3 regions of the Psychromonas saccharinae genome follow, and region 2 is predicted to be linked to each of the others. Evidence: predicted binding sites of a transcription regulator. Region 2 holds the regulator's gene; each other region holds the start of a gene.

Region 1 (4,895 bases), 1.7 Mb from region 2:
AATCCGACCTAGAGCATCATCAGTTTACCAATAAAAGCGATGAATCCATTTGGGAATATGCGCATAGTATCGCAGGCCCTCAACTTCGCCATTTTATAGTAACCGACAGCGAACAAGGTGCAGTGGTATACGAACAAAATGTGTCGATTCATGTTCCCGCTATTCCATCAAGTGTCGTTGATACAACTGGCGCAGGCGATACCTTTGCAGCCGGAGTCATTGATGCATTACTTGCCGACAAACCGATTATTGAGGCGATTAATCAAGGTGCAAGATGGGCCGCAATTGCCGTGTCCACTCCAAGCTCAATACCGGGCAAAGAATTAAAAGCGCATATACTGATGTCATCTCAAGATGTAAAGCCAGCAAGTTAAGTTAGTGCCCTTTTGAATTGCGGCGATTAAACCTTACTGCTAACATGTTCGGTCACATGTTTCATATAATCCCGATAATATGGTTTGGGAGTTTCTACCAAGGCCCTGAAATCCTTGATTATGAATGCACAATATTAATAAAGGGAGAAACCAATGGATTATTTAGCATTACCAAAAATCGATCTGCATTGTCACTTAGATGGTAGCGTTCGGCCACAAACCCTGCTCGACTTAGCAGCCCAACAAAACATTCAATTACCTAGCACTGATATTAATGATATTAGCCAATTAATGATCGCCCCAGAAACCTGTCCTGATCTCGGCGAATATTTACAACGTTTTGCATTACCCTTATCCGTCATGCAAACAACCCAAGCCCTTGAACGTATTTCCTTCGAACTATTTGAAGATGCCGCGCTTGAAAATGTTAAATATTTAGAAGTTCGTTTTGGCCCTTTACTTCATACCGAACAAGGCCTGACCGTTGAACAAATCATCGACAGTGTTATTCAAGGCATGCAGCGCGCTGAATCCCAATACGATATTAAAGGCAATTATATTCTGTCTTTACTACGCCATATGCCCAAGGAAACAATTAATCCCGTGATCGACGCCGGTACAAAATTTCTTGGTAAAGGTGTAGTTGCCTTTGACTTAGCCGGCGGTGAAGCACCTGGGTTCTGCGAAGAATTTATCCCCCATGCACAATATGCACAGGAAAAGGGTTACCACATTACCATTCATGCTGGTGAGCAAGGCGAAGGACAAAATGTTTACGATGCCATTACTCAGCTTGGTGCAGAACGTATTGGTCATGGTATTCATATTAAAGGTCACCCACAGGCATACCAATTGGTGAAACAAAAAATGACAGCACTAGAAACCTGTCCGAGTAGTAATATTCAGACCAAAGCCGTTAACAAACTGATTGAACATCCGATTAAAGATTTTTATTTAGATGCTGTTCCTGTCACCATCAATACCGATAATCGCACGGTTTCCGATACAACAATGACAAAAGAAGTTCAAAAGGTAATAGAAACCTTCAATTTAACGCGCGAAGATTATGTCAATATCTATAAAACAAGCGTTGAACATGCCTTTACAGGCGATGAAATAAAGCAATATTTACTGACTTTTGTTGCGTAATTTACCGCCAAAACCGATCAATATAATTAATCGGTATAATTAATTCTTTGTAGATCTTAAGTTACGATTGACTAGGACGTCTAGACGTCCTAATATCCCCTCTAATTATTTAATGGTAACGTTGATATCCCCCTTTGCCATTTGAGTAGAATCATACTCAGCTGCTTAAACAGAGTCCTTTTAAACATCTGATTATATTTACTTTTAGTTCAATTCAGGAAATTTGATGATAGAAATAAAAAGTGTCAATAAGATATTTTATCAAGGTGAGCGCGTTATTAATGCACTGAGTGATATCAATCTTAATATCGATGAAGGTTGTATTTACGGCGTTATCGGTTCTTCAGGTGCAGGTAAAAGTACCTTAATTCGTTGTGTTAATTTATTGGAACGTCCAAGCAGTGGCAATGTCATCGTTGATGGTATTGATTTAACCGCTCTTTCTAATCACGAGTTAACCCTTGCACGTCGTAAAATAGGGATGATTTTCCAGCACTTTAATCTGTTATCTTCACGAACGGTGTTCGACAATGTTAGTCTGCCATTAGAACTGTCCGGTACTAGCAATAGTGAGATCAAGACTAAAGTAGAAAGCTTGCTTAAATTGGTTGGATTAAGTGATAAAAAAGACAGCTACCCCGCAAACTTAAGTGGCGGTCAAAAACAACGCGTTGCAATCGCACGTGCGCTAGCCTCGGATCCTAAAGTTTTGCTCTGTGATGAAGCGACAAGTGCATTAGATCCCGCAACAACCCAATCGATTTTAGAATTACTGCGCAAAATTAATAAAGAGTTAAACCTAACTATTTTATTAATTACCCATGAAATGGCCGTTGTAAAAGGGATTTGTGCTGAAGTAGCCATTATTGGTGATGGGAAACTCGTTGAACAAGGCCCCGTTGGCGATATTTTTGCTCATCCCAAAACAGACCTTGCGCGTCAATTTATTCGCTCTACTCTGGATTTATCGATTCCAGAAGATTACCAAATGCGTTTATCTGCCCAGCAAATCGACAACTCATCTCCCTTAGTACGCCTTGAGTTTACGGGGGATTCCGTCGATGCGCCTTTAATCAGCCAAGTTGCACGAAAATTTAATATTGATATTTCCATTCTTAGTTCAAATATGGATTACGTCGGAGGCATTAAATTTGGCCTAATGTTAGCGGAGCTGTTCGGCCCAGATGAAGCAGCTCAACAAGCTATCGATTTCCTAAAAACAAATAAAGTAGAAGTAGAGGTATTAGGTTATGTCGCTTGATTCAATAATTAGTTGGTGGACAGGTAATGAACGCCTTATTGCGTTGTTATTCGACGCATTACAGCAAACCTTAGCCATGGTCTTTGCGGCGGGTTTAATTGGTTTTTTATTTGGTATTCCATTAGGGGTTTTACTGCATACCACTAAGAAATCAGGGTTACTAGAAGAACTCTCCTTTAATAAAGTCCTTGGTACGGTAATTAATATTGGCCGCTCAATTCCCTTTATTATTTTATTAGTGGCGATTATTCCATTTACCCGTATTATCGTCGGCAGTTCGATTGGCACCGCAGCAGCAATAGTGCCATTAACTATTGCGGCGATTCCGTTTATTGCACGTTTAGTGGAAGGTGCATTGCTCGAAGTTCCATCGGGATTAGTCGAAGCAGCCCAGGCAATGGGTGCGAAACCAATGCAAATTATTATAAAAGTATTATTACCCGAAGCCCTTCCCGGCATTATTAACGCAATCACCATTACACTTGTCACTCTAGTCGGTTACTCCGCGATGGCAGGTACCGTTGGTGGCGGTGGCTTGGGCGATGTTGGTATTCGTTATGGGTATCAACGTTTTGATGGCACGGTGATGATGATCACCGTCGTTATTCTCGTTATTTTGGTTCAAATTATTCAATCATTAGGTGATCACCTCGTTAAACGTGTCGATCATCGTTAATCGTTTTTAATTAAATATAAATCAGGGAATCCCCTTGAAAAGGAGAAATAAAATGCGTTTTAATCTTAAGAGCCTATTTACCGTAGTAGGTTTAGCATCTACGCTAGCGTTAGCAGGTTGTAATAATAAAGAAGCCGCCGTTGAACCCACAAAAGCACCAGAGACTCATAAAATTACAGTCGGTGTGATCGCAGGTTCTGAAGCCCAAGTTGCAGAAGTCGCAGCTGGTATTGCAAAAGACAAATATGGTTTAGATGTTGAATTAGTGATTTTCTCTGATTACATCACCCCAAATGCCGCATTAGAAGAAGGTTCTATCGACCTAAATGCATTCCAACATAAACCTTACCTTGATCAACAAATGAAAGATCGTGGTTATAAATTTGCGATCGCAGGTAACTCATTTGTTTATCCAATTGCAGGTTATTCAAGCAAAATAAAATCGCTTGATGAACTAAAAGACGGTGATCAAATTGCAGTACCAAGTGACCCAACAAATCTTGCTCGTTCATTAATGTTACTTCAAAAACAAGGCCTATTAAAATTAAAAGACGGTGCTGATTTAACAGCCACTGTACTTGATATTGACAGTACTATTAAAAACCTAAAAATTGTGGAGTTAGAAGCACCTCAACTACCACGCTCTTTAGACGATGTAACGCTTGCAATTATCAATACAACCTACGCAAGCAGCATTAATCTTTCACCTGAAAAAGACGGAATTTTTGTTGAAGAAAAAGATTCTCCTTACGTTAACTTAATCGTTGGTCGTGAAGATAATGTTGATTCTGAAGATGTAAAAACCTTCGTTAAAGCTTATCAATCTGAAGAAGTTTACCAAGCTGCAATGAAAATATTTAAAGATGGTGTTGTTAAAGGTTGGTAAGCTAACTTTCCAGACACATCAATCATAACCTTATATGATTAAAGCCCAACCTATACTGTTTCAGATAATGTTGGGCTTTTTTATGACTAAATCTTTTCTACTTTTATACCTTAACCAGTAAAATAGATCAGCTAATTACTACGAGTGGTATAATTTAACTATTTTTTCTATTTCGAGTTTACGTTAATCAATGGATATTCATTCAACCACACTGCTCGCCATGGCCATCATATTTCTTGGTGCTTTTGTACAAACAACCATTGGTTTTGGGCTAGCTGTGATTGCCGCTCCCCTATTATTTTTAATTAATCCCAATTATGTGCCCGGACCTATTTTTATTGCGTCATTAATTATCTCAATATTAAATACCTTAAAATATCGTGAAAATATTGAAATTGGTGGATTAAAAATTGCGGTGATAGCCCGAATTCCGGGATCAATTTTAGGTGGAATATTACTGTTATATGCATCTTCAACACATCTTTCATTATGGTTGGGTTTGTTAGTCTTACTCGCCCTGGCAATTAGTTTACTGCCCTTTCGCATTGA
Region 2 (4,895 bases):
CGTAAATTATTAAGTTTTGCACGTGACAATAATATTACTGAATCAATTAATGCCGAAGACATTGGTATATTATCGCGTAAGCTTTATGCCGCACACGATACGTTACCCGGTAAAGTAGATCTAATTAATCCGAATATATCTCCCGACCTTTCAGAACCCGATTTAAGTTTTATTCAAGTCCCAGAAAACAGGACGAATAAAGCGGGTTGGTATTTATATAATTGCTCACTTGATCCCTATTCATTGATTAGTAAGCCAATATTAATGTACTCAAAATACATATCTAAATTGATCGCTTGGTGCCATATCAATGGGTTATATAAAGACCAAACAAAATTGCATTTATTTAACCAAGGCTCAGCGTTAGTTGATCCTAAATTGAATCAATTTATGCAAGACCTCCACGAAGTGTTTCCAATAGAGTTCCCAAAAGCGAGTAATCAAGCACTAACACAACCCTGTGAAATCAAACATCTCACCATTTTTATTAATGTTGAGAACGATCCAACAAGGCATTGGCAAAATACAGCAGAAAGTGACACCAATGCGATCGGTGATATTTTTTCCTATGGCGAGCATAAGGAATGCCTCATTGGTAGTATCGACTTGATTTACAGAAACTCATGGAATGAAATACGGACACTTAATTTCAGTAATGAATATGCCGTTGTCGATGCGTTGACAACAATTTTAGGCAAGATGCATCAGGATGCGCGACCACCTGAAAATATCGATATATTCAGCTACAGTAATGGCTTTAGCGAACAGATAAAACAAGCATTTGGTGAGGTGCTCAATAAATACATACAATTACGTTTAGACTCTTTTTCTCAAAGGGCCATTCAAACGATTTGGACTGGCGGAAAGAAATTTGGGTTCTACTTTGAGCGAACAGGTGTTTCATTACAGCACCTTGAAAATACAGTTGATATCTATAGTCATATTTCGAATCTAAAACTATCAACGAGTGTCATTAACTTAAAAAACACACATTATTTGCAGACAGCAGAAATAATCAAATCACATATTAGTGAAGGCTTAATACAATTCTTTTTTGAAAATCATCCTGAAGGTTTTAATGTTTATATTGCAAATGCAGATAATGAAGTTGAAACCTTCCAAAATTTCTCAGGCAGTAAAGATGATTTAGTGCAAAATGTTAATCGCTTTTATGCGTCCACAAATAGCGCCCCCAATAGTACAGACGCGCAAATCAATTTCAATCTACCGCAATTTTACGAAATTCAGTCAATTACTAATGATCAAGTCGCTTTATTTCCCTTCAAAAGCAATCCCAAAATTTAAGACCAAAAAGAACTGTCTTGTTAGCACTCACTATCTGGTCGTAGCCCTAAAGAATGACAAATTGCATAACTTAAATCACTACGATTTAGCGTATAAAAATGAAAATCTTTAACCCCTTCCTGACTTAATACTTTAACCATATCCATCGCAATCGTCGCACCAATTAAATTGCGAGTCATCGGATCATTATCCGTACCATGATAGAGTTTATGCATCCAATCAGGCACATTAACATTAGTCAGTCCTGCGAATTTAACCAATGTTTTATAGTTAGAAACGGGCAGTATACCGGGCACTAATTCACCATCGATACCTTGTTTTACACATTTATCTCGAAAACGTAAGAATGTTTCTGCATCAAAAAAGAATTGTGTAATCGCACGATTTGCACCCGCATCAAATTTATTTTTTAAAACATCCAAATCGAACTGTTGATCTCTGGCTTCTGGGTGTTTTTCCGGATAAGCAGCCACGGAGATATCAAAATCACCTTCTTCCTTTAATAATGACACCAAATCAGCTGCATACATATGGGGTTTAACGCTATCGTTAGGAATATCACCGCGTAAAGCCACAATACTACGAATATCGTTATTCCAATAATCCCGTGCAATTTGACGCAATTCATCTTTATCAGCATCAATACAGGTCAAATGTGGCGCAGCAATCATGCCGGTTTTATTTTTAATATCCTTAATAATTTGATGAGTGCGATCACGCGTTCCAGAGTTTGCGCCATAGGTAACCGAGACAAACTTTGGCTTTAACGTTTTCAATCGTTCAATCGATCCCCATAAAGTTTGTTCCATCGTTTCCGTCGCAGGGGGGAAGAATTCAAAAGAAACACCTACATTCTGCGTAATATCAGCAACATGCTGATTTAATTTTTCTAAATATTGCGCAGAAAAATAACTATCAACTTTTTCTATAACACTCATACTTCTTCCCTTTTAGCCATCTAAACGTCTTTAATTACGATTAATTTAAATTAATATGAATATTTGTCAACATATTTTAATTAAGATGAAAATAACTAACCATGATTATGAATTTACTACACAATAAAATTAATCAGACTTCCAGACATCCCGATGTGTAGATTGCTAACCTATACAACTCAGGTTAAAATATCCGTTCAAAAAATAAGGGGTAAAAATATGTCTAAAGAGTGGAATGGTGAATATATCAGCCCTTATGCTGAGCATGGAAAGAAAAGTGAACAGGTTAAAAAAGTAACGGTTTCAATTCCGACTAAAGTATTGAAAATATTAACCGATGAACGTACGCGTCGCCAAGTTAAAAACCTACGCCATGCAACCAATAGTGAACTATTATGTGAAGCTTTTTTACATGCTTATACAGGCCAGCCTCTTCCTGAAGATGAAGATCTTGACAAGAATGGCCCCGAAAAATTAATGTAATTCACCCCAAATAAAAAAGCCCTAGTGTGTAACGCACTAGGGCTTTTTTGATGCAATTAAATAATTAATTACTTATCCATATGCACATCCATTTGTGGGAATGGGATCTCAATACCCGCTTCATCAAGCGCATTTTTAATCGCTTCCATCAACTCAAAACGTACGGGCCAGTAATCTGTTCCGTTTACCCAAGGACGCACCACTAAGTTAACACTTGAATCGCCAAGTTCTGCAACTGCAACTTGTGGCTCTGGCGTTGCTAATACCTTGCTATTCGCTTTAACAACGTTTTCTAAAACCTGTCTTGTTTTCGCCAAATCAGCGGCATAACTAACGCCAATTAATAAATCAATCCGACGTGTTGGCATGCGTGAATAGTTGATAATATTACCATCTAAAACCGATGAATTTGGAACAACGACAACTTTATTGTCAGGTGTTGTTAACGTTGTTGCGAAGATTTGTACCGAAGTAACACTTCCGGCTGTGCCAGCTGCTTCAATATATTCACCCGCTTTAAAAGGACGTAATACGATAATTAACACACCTGAAGCAAAGTTCGATAGTGAACCTTGTAACGCTAAACCAACGGCTAAACCTGCTGCACCAAGTAATGCGATAAACGATGTTGTTTGTACGCCAATTCGTCCAAGTGCTGCAATCACAACGAAGGCAATAATGACATAACGTACCATATGAGAAACGAAATCAACGATAGTTGGATCTAACTTACGCTTACTCATCATTTTATGGAAACCTGAAGAGATTAAACGCGCAACAAACAAACCAACAATCAGGGTTAATATCGCCGCCCCAATATTAATTGCATACTCAAGTAATAATGCCTGATTATCGAGTACCCATTTTAAACTATTGCTCACAGCATCAACGCTATTACCTAGTTGATCGCTAACAACATTAACTGCATTTTCCGGTGAATCTGAAATATTATCGGCCATGATTAAACTCCTTTATTAAGCTCATTATAAAAAAATGCCCATTGCGCCTTAAAGTTATCCGTTGGTTTCTGTTGGAATTGGCTACGTACAAATTGACTCATACGTCCCTCAGCAAAGGCAAGCAGAAGATTCGCAAGCACCGCTTCGTCATAACTAAACTTCTCGCCACCGAGCATGGGACGCTCTCTTAAAATCTGTTTAATTTGAGATTCTAACTTTGAAAAAAGATGACTAATGCGCGTTTGTAAACGTTCATTTTCACCCAATAAGGCATCGCCCATTAAAATACGTGTTAAACCAGGATTTTGTTCAGCAAAACCAAGTAAAAAATATAAGAGATGCTCTATTCGAGGTAATGTTTGTTTCTGCTGCTCTTTAATAAGGTTGATTTGAGTAAAAATAGCAGACTCAATAAAATCAATTAACCCTTCAAACATACGCGCCTTACTCGGAAAGTGGCGGTATAATGCAGCCTCAGAAACACCAACCTGAGCCGCTAAACTTGCAGTGGTGATACGTTGCCCTGGCTTCCCCTCAAGCATTATCGCTAATGCCCGTAAAATATCATCCTTGCGGTTTACTTTCTTTTTAACCGTTTTTGTAACCATAATTAACTATTCCTTTGTTAATAAAATTAATTCGTCCCTGAGTGTCCAAAACCACCCTCACCTCTTACACTATTTTCAAAACTATCCACAATTTCAAAGGTTGCCTGTACAACCGGTACAAAAACTAACTGTGCCAAACGCTCACCAGGCTCCAGCGTAAAAGCATCTGTACCGCGATTCCAACAAGAGACCATCAATGGTCCCTGATAATCTGAATCAATTAAGCCAACTAAATTCCCTAAAACAATACCGTGCTTATGGCCTAAACCTGAACGCGGTAAAATCGTAGCCGCTAAACTAGGATCGGCAATATGAATAGCAATCCCCGTTGGAATTAACTGCGTTTCCCCTGGTGCAATAACCATAGGTTGATCAATACACGCACGTAAGTCCATCCCCGCAGATCCAGGAGTTGCATGTTCTGGTAAAGGAAATTCTTTACCAATACGTGGGTCAAGAATTTTAAGTGCTATTTGTTTCATAATTATTATCCGTGATTTCTAAAAAAATATATTTACTATTGCCAATGCTGAAAATAAACGTCCAAAACTGTTTATTTATAATGCTGGCGTATAATTTCAAGCAGCTGAAATGCAACCACT
Region 3 (4,895 bases), 160 kb from region 2:
CTTACCTGCTGACGTGATCAATGCGTTGAGTATATTTCTGCAGCACATTAGATGTTACTATTTGTTTTTCTTTCTCGATAGCCAATAAAGATGTCTACTCTAATGACAAAATCCAACTTTTTTACTCGTTCTATTCATAAAAAAATCTTTGCCATCGCCTTGCCGATGATGCTTTCTAATATCAGCGTTCCACTACTTGGTTTGGTTGATACTGCTGTGATAGGTCATCTCCCTGAATCTTATTATCTAGCTGGTGTCGCCATCGGTTCGATGGTTGTGACTTTACTTTTCTGGATATTAATTTTCTTGCGTATGTCGACAACCGGCTTAGTTGCGCAGGCCTATGGAGCGAATAATCGCCAAAAAAGTCTGCATTTATTAGCTCAATCAATGTTTATTGCTGTTATGTTAGCTTCCGCTATTCTATTGCTGCAAACGCCTATTGCTCGAATTGCCTTTCATTTTGTCGATGGTAGTGAACAGGTGTTGTTTTATGCGCGTGAGTATTTCGTTATTCGCATCTGGAGTGCGCCAGCGGCTTTGATGAATATGGTGTTACTTGGCTGGCTTTTAGGGATGCAAAATGCGAAAGCGCCGATGTTTTTGCTGATTATTACTAATCTCGTTAATATTATTTTAAGTGTTTTATTTGTCGTTGTTTTTCATTGGGGAGTAGCGGGAGTAGCATGGTCTTCATTAATTTCAGATTACGTTGCGCTTGCTGTTGGTATTAGTTTTGTTGTTAAGATGGTTCGTCCTGATTGGCATAAAACGCAGTTACAAGTATTGTTGAAATCAGTATTAAATTGGGTTTCGCTCAAGTATTTTATTGCGTTGAATCGTGATATCTTCCTTCGCACTTTATGCTTGCAAATTGCGTTTACATTTATGACATTACAAGGTGTTAAATTAGGTGATGATGTTGTATCTGCAAATGCGGTATTAATGCAATTTTTATCGCTTATCTCTTTTTCAATGGATGGTCTGGCATATGCAGCTGAGGCTTTGGTCGGGAAAAGTATTGGTAGTCGTCGTTTAGATAAACTAAAAGAGGCAATTAAAGTTATTATCTTTTGGTCATTGTTATTTAGTGTGGTGCAAGTGTTACTGTTTTATTGTTTTGGTGAAAGTATTATCAACCAAATAACCTCGATTGTGAGTGTTCAAGAACAGGCCTATCGTTATTTACCTTGGTTAATATTAATTCCATTAACTTCGATGCTAGGCTATGTGTTTGATGGTGTTTTTATCGGCATGACACGGGCTACAAATATGCGTAATAGCATGATTTTTTCTCTATGTATTGTTTATTTTCCCACCTGGTTTTTGGCGGAAGAGCAAGGCAATCATGGCCTATGGTTGGCAATGAATGCCTTTATGTTGGCACGTGGTATGAGTTTATTTTGGATTTATAGCAGGCTAGATAAAAATAAGCAGTTAATTATGCAATGATTTAGTCCAAAACAATGCATCACCGTATGTAGGGTTAAGTTGATAGCCAGAAAATCCTTGTTTAGTATAGGCTTTTTTGGCGATCTCATTGCCTGCTAATACTTCTAAGGTGATTTTGCAGCAGTTTCGCTGCTTGGCAATCTCTTCAATTTTTGAAAATAGCAAAGTAGTGATCCCTTGACTTCGAAAGTCCTTATAGACAACGACATCGTGTACATTGAGTAATGGCTGACAAGCGAAAGTGGAAAAACCTTCAATAGCCGTTAACAGTCCCGCAGGTTTATTATCTTTAAATGCCAACACAATAAATACATCGGAACGTTGTAAAAGTGCCTCTACAAGATTTTGCTTAGTAAAGTCAGAGAGGTCTTCAGAGCCTCCCATTGGATCCGTTGCATAGTGAGACATCAGAGAAAGGTAAGCCTGTGCATGTTCTGGACGCGTTAAATCCGCTTGAATAATGTCAAACATAGTAAATCCTTTTGTGGCGGTGTTGATTCGTTGGAACATCAGAGCATATCATTTTATAAATGTTTTGTTGTCTTATTAAAATTCAGTTAGACTTCTAGATGTCTAAAACTTTTATGGAGCATTGTAATGCCAATTCGTATCCCTGATGGTCTTCCCGCTGCAAGTATTTTAAAGTCAGAAAACATCTTTACCATGTCTGAATCTCGTGCGAGTCTTCAAGATATTCGTCCGTTAAAAGTACTTATTTTAAATTTAATGCCGAAGAAAATTGAGACCGAAACACAGTTGATGCGATTACTCTCTAATACACCACTTCAGGTTGACGTCGAATTACTACGTGTAGACGCGCGTGCATCAAAAAACACACCAAAGGATCACCTTGATAAGTTTTATGGTGATTTTGAACGTGTAAAAGATAAAAAATGGGATGGCTTTATTATTACAGGTGCGCCCCTAGGCACAATTCCTTTTGAAGAGGTTTATTATTGGGATAAATTTACTGAGATAGTGGAATGGTCTAAACACAATGTCACCTCAACACTCTTTTTATGTTGGGCTGCACAGGCTGCATTTAAATATTTATATGATCTTGAAAAGGAAACCCGTGAGACTAAATTGTCGGGTATTTATAAACATACGACTCATCATCACCATCACCCCTTAGTACGTGGTTTTGATGATCATTTTTGGGCCCCTTTATCACGCTTTGCTGAATTTGATTCTGAAACTATTTTAGAAAATACCGATTTGACTATTTTTGCCGATGCACCCGATGCTGGTTTGTATTTTGCGGCCAGTCCCGATTGTCGCCAAGTGTTTGTAAGTGGTCATCCTGAATACAATGCAGAAACCTTACATAATGAATATTTACGAGATTTAAGCGAAGGTCTTAACCCTGCGCTACCTATCAATTATTATCCCAATGACGATGTGAAACAAGCTCCTCATGCAACGTGGCGAAGCCATGGGAACTTGCTCTACAGTAATTGGTTAAATTACTGTGTTTATCAAGTAACACCTTATGATTTATCGGATTTAAAATAACTAAGTCAAAGTGTGATAAAGGTAGAAAAAAATCCTGTTTTTAGTTGCTATACTGAATTCACTAAAGGGAATTAGTGTAATACAAAGTACTTTAAGTGTTTGTATTTATTAGTGTATTAAAGGCAGTATAAAAAGATGGCGATTATTTCATTGTTATTCTTATTAGGCTATTTCTAATTAATTTATTGTTACTTTAGGTAACAAATCAGCCTAGCGGCAAATAGAATAGAACGGATAAGTTTTGGGACTGAAAGAAAACCAATTATCGTTTTTTATTATATTAGGGAGGGAATAATTATTTATACTTTATCTCAGTTTTGTAAAAGTGGTAATACATTTTAGGAGTTTGTTTTAAAACAACTCAACGCCAAATTGGCACGTTATTCACCACTTTTCTATAGCTAGGGAGTTGATCATAGCGTAAACGCATTTTTGTATACGATGAATTCTTAGTGTTTTATGATTGAAATTAGTCATTAATAAAAAATGTTTGTTTAATATGGTGACATGACAATGTTCTTTTTAATTGAAAACGAGCTATGAACGATGGCTCGTTTTTTTATGTTTCCGTTTTAATCCTCTTTTTTACCGCAACATTTTCCTCTAAAAAACCTATCTTTCAATTTTTTCACTATTGTTAATAGAATATTTCAAGTAACAAATTATATTGGTACGCTAACCCATCGCGCTTTTATGTTAATATCTGCGGTTCGAAATTGTGCATCCGTTGTTTGCATTGTTCATTATTTAGTATCAGGGAAATATATGTCAGGTCGTGATCGTAGTGCGCTTATAAAAGCACAATTAGAAAAGCACATTCTTCTTATCGATGGTGCAATGGGTACCATGATCCAAAGCTATAAATTTGAAGAACAGGACTTCCGAGGGGAACGTTTTACTGATTGGCCCTGTGATGTGAAAGGCAATAATGATTTATTGGTACTAACGCAACCTGACACTATCTTAAGTATTCACAAAGAATATCTAGATGCCGGTGCTGATATTCTCGAAACGAATACCTTTAATGCAACAACTATTGCCATGGCAGATTACGAAATGGAATCGTTATCGGCTGAAATTAATCGAGAGGGCGCACGTTTAGCACGTTTAGCAGCGGATCAGAAAACGGCTGAAACACCAGATAGACCTCGTTTTGTGGCGGGTGTGTTAGGGCCAACTAACCGTACATGTTCTATTTCACCTGATGTGAATGATCCCGCTTTTCGTAACGTTAGCTTTGATGAATTGGTCGTGGCTTATACCGAATCAACCCATGCTTTGATTGAAGGTGGTTGTGATCTTATTTTAATCGAAACCATTTTCGATACCCTAAATGCGAAAGCTGCTGCCTTTGCAGTAAGTGGTGTGTTTGAGGAGCTAGGTTATAAATTACCAGTTATGATTTCTGGTACGATTACCGATGCTTCTGGACGGACGCTTTCTGGACAAACAACGGAAGCTTTTTATAATTCATTACGTCATGTTGAACCCATTTCATTTGGTCTTAACTGTGCACTCGGGCCTGATGAATTGCGCCAGTATGTACAAGAAATGTCCCGTATATCAGAAACCTTTGTGTCTGTTCATCCCAATGCGGGATTGCCTAATGCTTTTGGTGAATACGACCTCGAAGCCGATGAAATGGCGACTCATATTAAAGAGTGGGCGGAAAGTGGCTTCGTTAATATGGTGGGCGGTTGTTGTGGTACAACACCGGAACATATTAAAGCGATGGCCGATGTCGTTGCTAATATAAAGCCACGTGAATTACCAGAGATCGAAATTGCTTGTCGCTTAAGTGGTTTGGAAGCACTTACTATTAAGAAAGAATCTTTATTTCAAAATGTAGGTGAAAGGACGAACGTCACTGGTTCAGCGCGTTTTAAACGTTTAATTAAAGATGAACTTTATGATGAAGCGTTAGAAGT

The links. The regulator MetJ, encoded in region 2, represses methionine synthesis genes. The targets are predictions, from matches to a motif close to TAGACGTCTAGACGTCTA.
Region 1: the regulator MetJ is predicted to act here: its motif matches at 1,597-1,614, upstream of metN (methionine ABC transporter ATP-binding protein MetN).
Region 3: the regulator MetJ is predicted to act here: its motif matches at 2,011-2,028, upstream of metA (homoserine O-succinyltransferase MetA).

The regions. Positions count from the first base shown of each region.
Region 1 covers NZ_CP195153.1:1,811,482-1,816,376, reverse strand. The annotation lists gene ACR30L_RS08075 (PfkB family carbohydrate kinase) at 1-374, shown strand, start outside; purine riboswitch at 416-515, shown strand; gene add (adenosine deaminase) at 528-1,523, shown strand; gene metN (methionine ABC transporter ATP-binding protein MetN) at 1,750-2,784, shown strand; gene ACR30L_RS08060 (methionine ABC transporter permease) at 2,774-3,460, shown strand; gene ACR30L_RS08055 (MetQ/NlpA family lipoprotein) at 3,513-4,346, shown strand; gene ACR30L_RS08050 (sulfite exporter TauE/SafE family protein) at 4,537-4,895, shown strand, end outside.
Region 2 covers NZ_CP195153.1:106,984-111,878, reverse strand. The annotation lists gene ACR30L_RS00520 (class I adenylate cyclase) at 1-1,305, shown strand, start outside; gene metF (methylenetetrahydrofolate reductase) at 1,326-2,243, opposite strand; gene metJ (met regulon transcriptional regulator MetJ) at 2,463-2,726, shown strand; gene mscS (small-conductance mechanosensitive channel MscS) at 2,795-3,685, opposite strand; gene slmA (nucleoid occlusion factor SlmA) at 3,688-4,293, opposite strand; gene dut (dUTP diphosphatase) at 4,320-4,775, opposite strand; gene coaBC (bifunctional phosphopantothenoylcysteine decarboxylase/phosphopantothenate--cysteine ligase CoaBC) at 4,847-4,895, opposite strand, start outside.
Region 3 covers NZ_CP195153.1:4,439,258-4,444,152, reverse strand. The annotation lists gene dinF (MATE family efflux transporter DinF) at 103-1,452, shown strand; gene ACR30L_RS19860 (GNAT family N-acetyltransferase) at 1,438-1,923, opposite strand; gene metA (homoserine O-succinyltransferase MetA) at 2,050-2,967, shown strand; gene metH (methionine synthase) at 3,733-4,895, shown strand, end outside.